Regions from separate parts of the Actinoplanes sp. CA-142083 genome, predicted to be linked through region 1. Evidence: riboswitches for the same ligand, from Rfam matches in the RefSeq annotation. Region 1 holds a riboswitch; the other holds the start of a gene.
What was found. Region 1 has a riboswitch for thiamine pyrophosphate ahead of ACQPZX_RS03955 (thiamine phosphate synthase). Riboswitches for the same ligand answer to the same signal wherever they lie in the genome.
Positions count from the first base shown of each region.

Region 1 (3,397 bases):
GGCAGCACCCGCACCCCGAGCCGGTCGAGCATCGGCAGCAGCCCCGGCCCGGCGGCGTCGACACGCCGCAGAGCCACCGTGACCAGCTCGGTCTCCGACGCCCGGATCGCCTCTTCAAGGGCCGCGAGACTGTTGGCGCCGCCGGTCCCGAGGATGAGCCGCGATTCCCCGAACAGCATCGTCATCCCCCTTGCGCCGCGGTGAGCACCTCGACCGCGTCCCCGTCGGCAAGCCGGCTCGTCTCCCAGGTCGAGCGCGGCACGACGGTCCCGTTGACCGCCACCGCGACCCCGCGCCGCGCCTCGGTCAAGCGCTCGACCAGGTCGGCCACCGAAAGGGCGTCACCCTCCACGAGCTCCCGCCCGTTGACCGTCAACCGCATCAGAACCTCCCCGGCGCGAAGTGCTCGAGCAACGGATCGTGCTCACCGTCAACCAGCCCAGCGATCAGATCGGCCGTGATCGGCGCCAGCAGCACCCCGTTCCGGTGATGCCCCGCCGCGACGATGACTTGCCTGCCGCTCCCCACCCGCGACCCGCTCCCGACCTGCGACCCGCTTCCCGCGTGCGGCGCGTCGTCGGCCAGCCGGCCCAGCAGCGGCGCGTTGTCCGGCGTGCCCGGCCGGTGGCCCACGGTCGTCTCGACCAGCTCCCATTCGGCCAGCCCGGGCACCAGCTCGATCGCCGCGTGCAGCAGGTCATGCACCCCGCCCGCCGTGACGGTCCAATCGGTTCGTTCCTCCTGGGTGGCGCCGACCACGATCTCGCCATCGGCTCGCGGCACCAGATAGACGTGCCGCCCATCGACGGTCGCGTCGAGCACATGCCGCAACAGCCCCGGCTCCCCGCGCAGCCGCAGCACCTGCCCTTTCACCGGCCGCACCGGCAGCCCCGTCAACGCGGCGGTCCCACACCCGGCCGCGACCACGACCGTCTCCGCGTCCACTTCAGACAGGGCGTTGATCCGTTTTGCGACGATCCGCCCAGCGAGCCGCTCCCGCAGCGCCGCCACCACCTTGCGCGGATCCACCTGCCGCTCGGCCGGCGCGAACACTCCCGCCCGCACTCGCGGCGACAGTGCCGGCTCAAGCTCACGCAGCTCCGAGGGCCGCAACAGCGGAAGCTTCTGCCGAGTCCAGACCCGAGCCGCGTCGGCGAGATCGTCCGCCGTCATCGCCAGCCCGAGCGTCCCCGCGTCGTCATAGCCCACATCCACCCCGAGCTCCGCGGCAAAGGCCGGCCACCGCTCGTTGGACTCCTCAAGCAGCCGCGCAAGCGCCGGCTGCTCGAACGCCGACTCCCCGCCGGGCGCCAGCATCCCCGCCGCGACCTGCCAGGCCCCCGGCTCCCCGCTGTCCAGCACCGTGACGTCGAAGCCCCGCTCCACCAGCCGCCACGCAATGGAAAGCCCGATGATCCCCGCTCCCACCACGGTGACGTTCATCGCGCGAGCACTTTCAGCAGCTCGATCGTGGCCCCGGCCGGATCGGCCGCGATCGCCGAGATCGCAGCCACCCCGTATCCCGGCAGCTCAGCGGCCCTCGAAGCGGTGATCCCACCGATAGCGATCACCGGCGTCCCCGGCACCGCGTCGACCACCGCCCCGATCCCCGCCGCCCCGAGCGGCGGCGGCAACCCGTCCTTGCTGGACGTCGCGAACGCCGGCCCCACCCCGAGATAACTCGCGCCTTCGGCAACCGCAGCCCGCGCCGCCACCGGGTTCCGGCAGGTAGCACCCACGATCATCGTCGGCCCCACCACCCGCCGCACCGCTTCGACGGGCAGGTCTTCCGCCCCCACGTGCACGCCATCCGCGCCGGCCGCGAGCGCCACCCCCACCCGGTCATCGACCAGGCACAGCGCCCCCGCGGACCGGCACACTTCGAGCGCGGCGACAGTCAGCTCGTACGCGAGCCGATCTGATGTTTTGACCCGCACCTGGATCGCGACCGGCCCGTGTCCCACGGCTCCGCGCACCACATCGAGCGAGTCGGTGACGATTTGCAAACGAGGAAACAACGAACGCTCCTCCCTGCGCCGGCATGATCCGGATCAGGTTCGACGGTCGGGGGCCGCATCAGCCCCCCTCTCAGCCCGGTGCACCGGACTCCCGTGGGGTTGTCTTCTCCCGGACGCTAACCGTCCAACGACCAAAAATCCAGCGATCGCCGCCGGTGAGATGGCACTCGGTTTTCGACGCCGCGGGGTTTGCGGCGACGGAAATCGCGTGCCATCTCACCGGTTACCAGGCGATCGCCCGCGGAGCGAAGCGCAGCCAGCCAGCTCAGCGCACGTCCCAAACCGGCTCGGGGGTCTCGATCACTTCCCCGTCGCCCTGGAACAGCACGAAGCGGTCGAAGGACCGGGTGAACCATCGGTCGTGAGTGACCGCGATCACCGTCCCCTCGAACTGCTTCAACCCCTCCTCCAGCGCCTCCGCCGAGGCCAGGTCCAAGTTGTCCGTTGGCTCATCCAGCAGCAGAACCGTCGCCCCCGACAGCTCCAGCAGCAGCACCAGGAACCGCGCCTGCTGCCCGCCGGACAGGGTGCCGAACAGCTGATCGCCCTGCCCCGCCAGCTCGTACCGATTGAGGGCCTTCATCGCCCCCGCCCGATCCATCCCGGAGCGATGATCGTCACCCCGCCACAGGATCTCGACGAGCGTCCGCTCGAGCAGTTCCGGCCGGTCGTGGGTCTGCGAGAAGTGCCCGGGCCGCACCCGCGCGCCGAGCCGGGCCACCCCGGAATGCGCCACGTGCGCGAGCGGCGCCCCGTCGACCGGCTTGTTCTCGGATTCCGGGTCGCTGCCGCCGGCCGCCAGCAACCGCAGGAAATGCGACTTGCCGGTGCCGTTCGCGCCGAGCACCGCGACCCGGTCGCCGTACCAGATCTCCAGGTCGAACGGGAATGTCAGATCGTCCATCTCGAGCTGTTCGCAGATCACCGCCCGCTTGCCGGTGCGGCCGCCGCGCAGTTTCATCCGCAGCGACTGATCCTTGGGCGGCAGCGGCGGCGGGCCCGCTTCCTCGAACTTGCGCAGCCGTGTCTGGGCGGACTGATACCGAGAGGCCATATCGGAGTTGTAGGCGGCCTTCTGCTTGTACATCAGCATCAGCTCGCGCAGCTTCTGATGCTCCTCATCCCAGCGCCGGCGGTTTTCCTCGAGCTTCTCGTGCCGGTGCACCCGGGCCTCGTGCCACGATGCGAACCCGCCCGGATGCGTCCACGCGCTCCCGCCCTCGACCGCCACCACGCGATCGGCGGTCTGGGCCAGCAGTTCGCGGTCATGCGAGACGAACAGCACCGATTTGGACGACTCCTTCAGCCGCTGCTCGAGCCAGCGCTTGCCGGGCACGTCGAGGAAGTTGTCGGGCTCGTCGAGCAGCAGCACCTCGTCG
Region 1 covers NZ_CP192076.1:819,534-822,930, reverse strand. Annotated here, with positions in the region: gene ACQPZX_RS03970 (thiazole synthase) at 1-185, opposite strand, end outside; gene thiS (sulfur carrier protein ThiS) at 182-382, opposite strand; gene thiO (glycine oxidase ThiO) at 382-1,443, opposite strand; gene ACQPZX_RS03955 (thiamine phosphate synthase) at 1,440-2,018, opposite strand; TPP riboswitch at 2,012-2,123, opposite strand; gene ACQPZX_RS03950 (ABC-F family ATP-binding cassette domain-containing protein) at 2,284-3,397, opposite strand, start outside.

Region 2 (3,397 bases), 840 kb from region 1:
CGCTGGGTGAGCGTCGCGGCCTTCCACTTGTGCGGCGGCCGCGGATCGCCGAACGCCGTCACCGTGCCGCCGGCCGGCGCGAGCAGCCCGCCCAGCACCAGCGCCAGCGTCGACTTGCCGGCGCCGTTCGGCCCGGTCACCGCCAGCACCTCGCCGCCGCCCACTCTCATCGAGACCGGGACGCGCAGCCGCTGCCCGACCGTGACGTCCTCGGCGCGGATCAGCTCTTCGGTGGCCGGGGTGCCGGCCTTCAGCGGCGGGATGGCGAAGCCCGGCACCCACACCCCCTCGGCGGCGAGCCGGTCCCCGTACGCGGCGAACACCACCTCGGGCGCGCCGTCGGCCCGGATCCCGCCGCCCGGCTCCAGCACCACCACCCGGTCGACCAGCGGCAGCGCCTCGGCCACCCGGTGCTCGACCACGATCAGCGTGGAGTCGTCGCGGGACCGCAGGATCGCCTCGCGGACCAGCTCGGCCCCGGCCGGATCGAGGTTGGCGGTCGGCTCGTCGAGCAGCAGCAGGGTGGGCCGCAGGGCGAGCACGCCGGCCAGCGCGAGCCGCTGCGCCTCGCCGCCGGAGAGCGCCGCAGTCGACCGGGTGATCGGGTACGGGAAGCCGACGCGATCGAGGGCGTCGCTGACCCGCGGCCAGATGTCCTTGGCCGGTGTGCCGCGATTCTCCAGGCCGAACGCGACGTCATCGCCGCTGCGGGCCATCACCAGCTGGGTCTGCGGATCCTGGAAGACGATGCCGGTCCCTTCGCGGGCCTCGTGCGGGTCGGCGCCGTCGATCAGCACGCTGCCGGCCCGCTCGCCCGAGTCGTCGGCGAGCAGCCCGGCCAGCGCCGCGAGCAGGGTGCTCTTGCCGGCCCCCGAGGGACCGAGCAGCAGCACCCGCTCACCGTGCTCGATGGTCAGGTCGACGTCGCGGACCGCCCAGGCGCGGCGGCCCGCATGCCGCCACCCGAAACCCCGCAGCTCGACCCGACTCATGATTCACATGGAATCAAGGATCAGACCAGCGCGCGCGATCGGCCCGCCGGGAAGCGGTCGAGCACACCCGTCTGAGCCAGCGCCCGCACCAGCAGGACGCTGCCGATACCGGCCACCACCAGCGACGACGCCGCGGTGATCAGGATGTAGGGGATCCGGAACGTGGCCCAGGAGTAGCCCGGGTACCAGACGAACGCGTCGTACACCGAGGCGACGATGCCGGCGGTGGCGCCGGCGAGCATCGCCACCGGCAGGTTGTAGATCTTGTACGCGAACAGCGCGAAGATCAGCTCTGCGCCGAGGGCCTCGAGCGGGCCCTGCACGACCAGGGTCCAGCCCCAGCTCGTGCCGATCGCGACCGAGACCAGCGAGGCGAGCGTGAGGGTGTAGAAGGCGGCGCCGGGCTTGCGCACGATCAGCGCGCCGAGCACCGCCGGGACCAGCCACATGCCGTAGAGCACGGCCCGGCCGGGCAGCGGGATGGCGTCGGCGGGGCCGTTCCAGAGCAGGTTCCACGCCCAGAAGATGACGCCGAACGCGACCGCGACGATGCTGGCGATCACGATGTCGATCGTGCGCCATCGGTTGGATGATGTTGCCATGTGAGCCTCCCAGTGGGTACCGGGAGGAGACGCACGCCGCTGCACTGCGGCGCGGCTGGAGAAAGACCGAGCTTCCTGCGCTGGCATTACCCAGATCAGGTACGAGGGTCTGCGGTTGCCCGCACTCTCAGCGCTGTGCGCTCCCCTGTCGGATTGCATGTGTTTCGATGACGCTAACACCGTTGTTAGTTGTGGGACAGCGAGGGAGTGATCACAAACATGGAGATCAAGGCGCGTGGGCTCACCTTCGACGTGTACGAGGGCGGCCCGGCCAACGGTGAGCCGGTGCTGCTGTTGCACGGGTTCCCGCAGGATCACCGTGAGTTCGATCTGATCCTCCCCAAGCTGCACGAGGCCGGTTTGCGCACGTATGCCCTCGACCAGCGCGGATATTCGCCAGGAGCGCGACCCGATGGGGTCGAGGCCTACCGGATCACCGAGCCGGCCGCGGACGCGATCGCCGTGCTGGACGCCCTCGGCATCGAGTCGGCGCACGTGATCGGCCACGACTGGGGTGCGCAGGTCGGCTGGCTGCTGGCCGCGCTGCATCCGGGCCGGGTGCGCTCGCTCACCGCGATCTCGGTGCCGCACCCCAAGGCGCTGCAGCTGGCGATGCGGGTACGCCCGACCCAGCGCGCCCGCTTCGCGTATTTCGCCCTGTTCCGCTCGCGGGTGGCCGAGCGCTTCCTGCTGGCCGGCGGGCTGAGGGCGATGCTGCGCCCGATCGGCGACCGCGCCGCCCTGTATGTGGACGCCATGCGCGACGACCGGGCCCGGCTCACCGGCGGCCTGAACTGGTATCGCGGCCTGCGGGGGAGCGACCTCGGCTCGGTCCGGGTGATCACCGTGCCCACGACGTACATCTGGCCGGACCGCGACGGGGTCGTCGCCCGCACCGCCGCGCTGCGCACCCGCGACTGGGTGGAGGCCGACTACCAGTTCGTGGTGCTGCGCGGGGTGAGCCACTGGGCGCCCGAGCAGGCGCCGGAGTCGGTGGCGAGCGTCGCGCTGGACCGCATCCGGCCGGCATGAGGCCGCGGGAACGGCGCCGGATCGGCAACGAGACCGAGAAGCACCGCTGGGACCGGAACTTCAACGACCTGCTGCAGGAGCTACGGGTCGCGCAGACCGGCATCCAGATCCTCTTCGCGTTCCTGCTGACGCTGCCGTTCACCAACGGCTTCCCGCGCGCCAATCAATTTCAAGAGGACGTGTACGTCGTCGCGCTGCTCTCCGCGGCGTCCTCGACCGCGATGATCATCGCGCCGGTCGCGTTCCACCGCGCGCTGTTCCGCCAGGGCCGCAAGCCGGAGCTGGTCCGTTACGCCCACCGGATGGCCGGCGGCGGCCTCGCGTTCCTGCTCATCTCGATGGTCAGCAGCGTGCTGCTGGTCACCGATTTCATCCTCAGCCGCCGGATCGCGCTGATCCTGGCGGGCGTGGCGGCGTTCTGGTTCGTCGCGCTGTGGGTGGCCTTCCCGTTCTACCGGCACAACTGGATCGACGAGGACGACGAGGAGGAGGACGAGGAGCTCAACGGCGACGACCCGAGGCGGTCAGACCCAGGCGCCTGAGCTCCAGCGCCGCGAGCGCGTCGACCGCCTCCGCGTCGCCGTTGCGCCAGCTCTGCGCGATGTCCGGGCCCAGCTTGGTCAGTTCGTCGAGCGGCTGGGACGCGAGCGCGCGCAGCGCCAGCAGATCGCGGCCGGCCGGCTCCGCCCGTACCGAAGAAGCCACCCCGGCCCGGCGCATCCACCGCAACCGCAACGGAAGCCAGAGGAAAAGCACCAGCGCGAGCGGCAC
Region 2 covers NZ_CP192076.1:1,664,532-1,667,928, forward strand. Annotated here, with positions in the region: gene ACQPZX_RS07975 (ABC transporter ATP-binding protein) at 1-992, opposite strand, end outside; gene ACQPZX_RS07980 (ECF transporter S component) at 1,013-1,594, opposite strand; TPP riboswitch at 1,649-1,751, opposite strand; gene ACQPZX_RS07985 (alpha/beta fold hydrolase) at 1,814-2,626, shown strand; gene ACQPZX_RS07990 (DUF6328 family protein) at 2,623-3,168, shown strand; gene ACQPZX_RS07995 (hypothetical protein) at 3,128-3,397, opposite strand, start outside.
Region 2: another riboswitch for thiamine pyrophosphate. It lies ahead of ACQPZX_RS07980 (ECF transporter S component); the one in region 1 lies ahead of ACQPZX_RS03955 (thiamine phosphate synthase).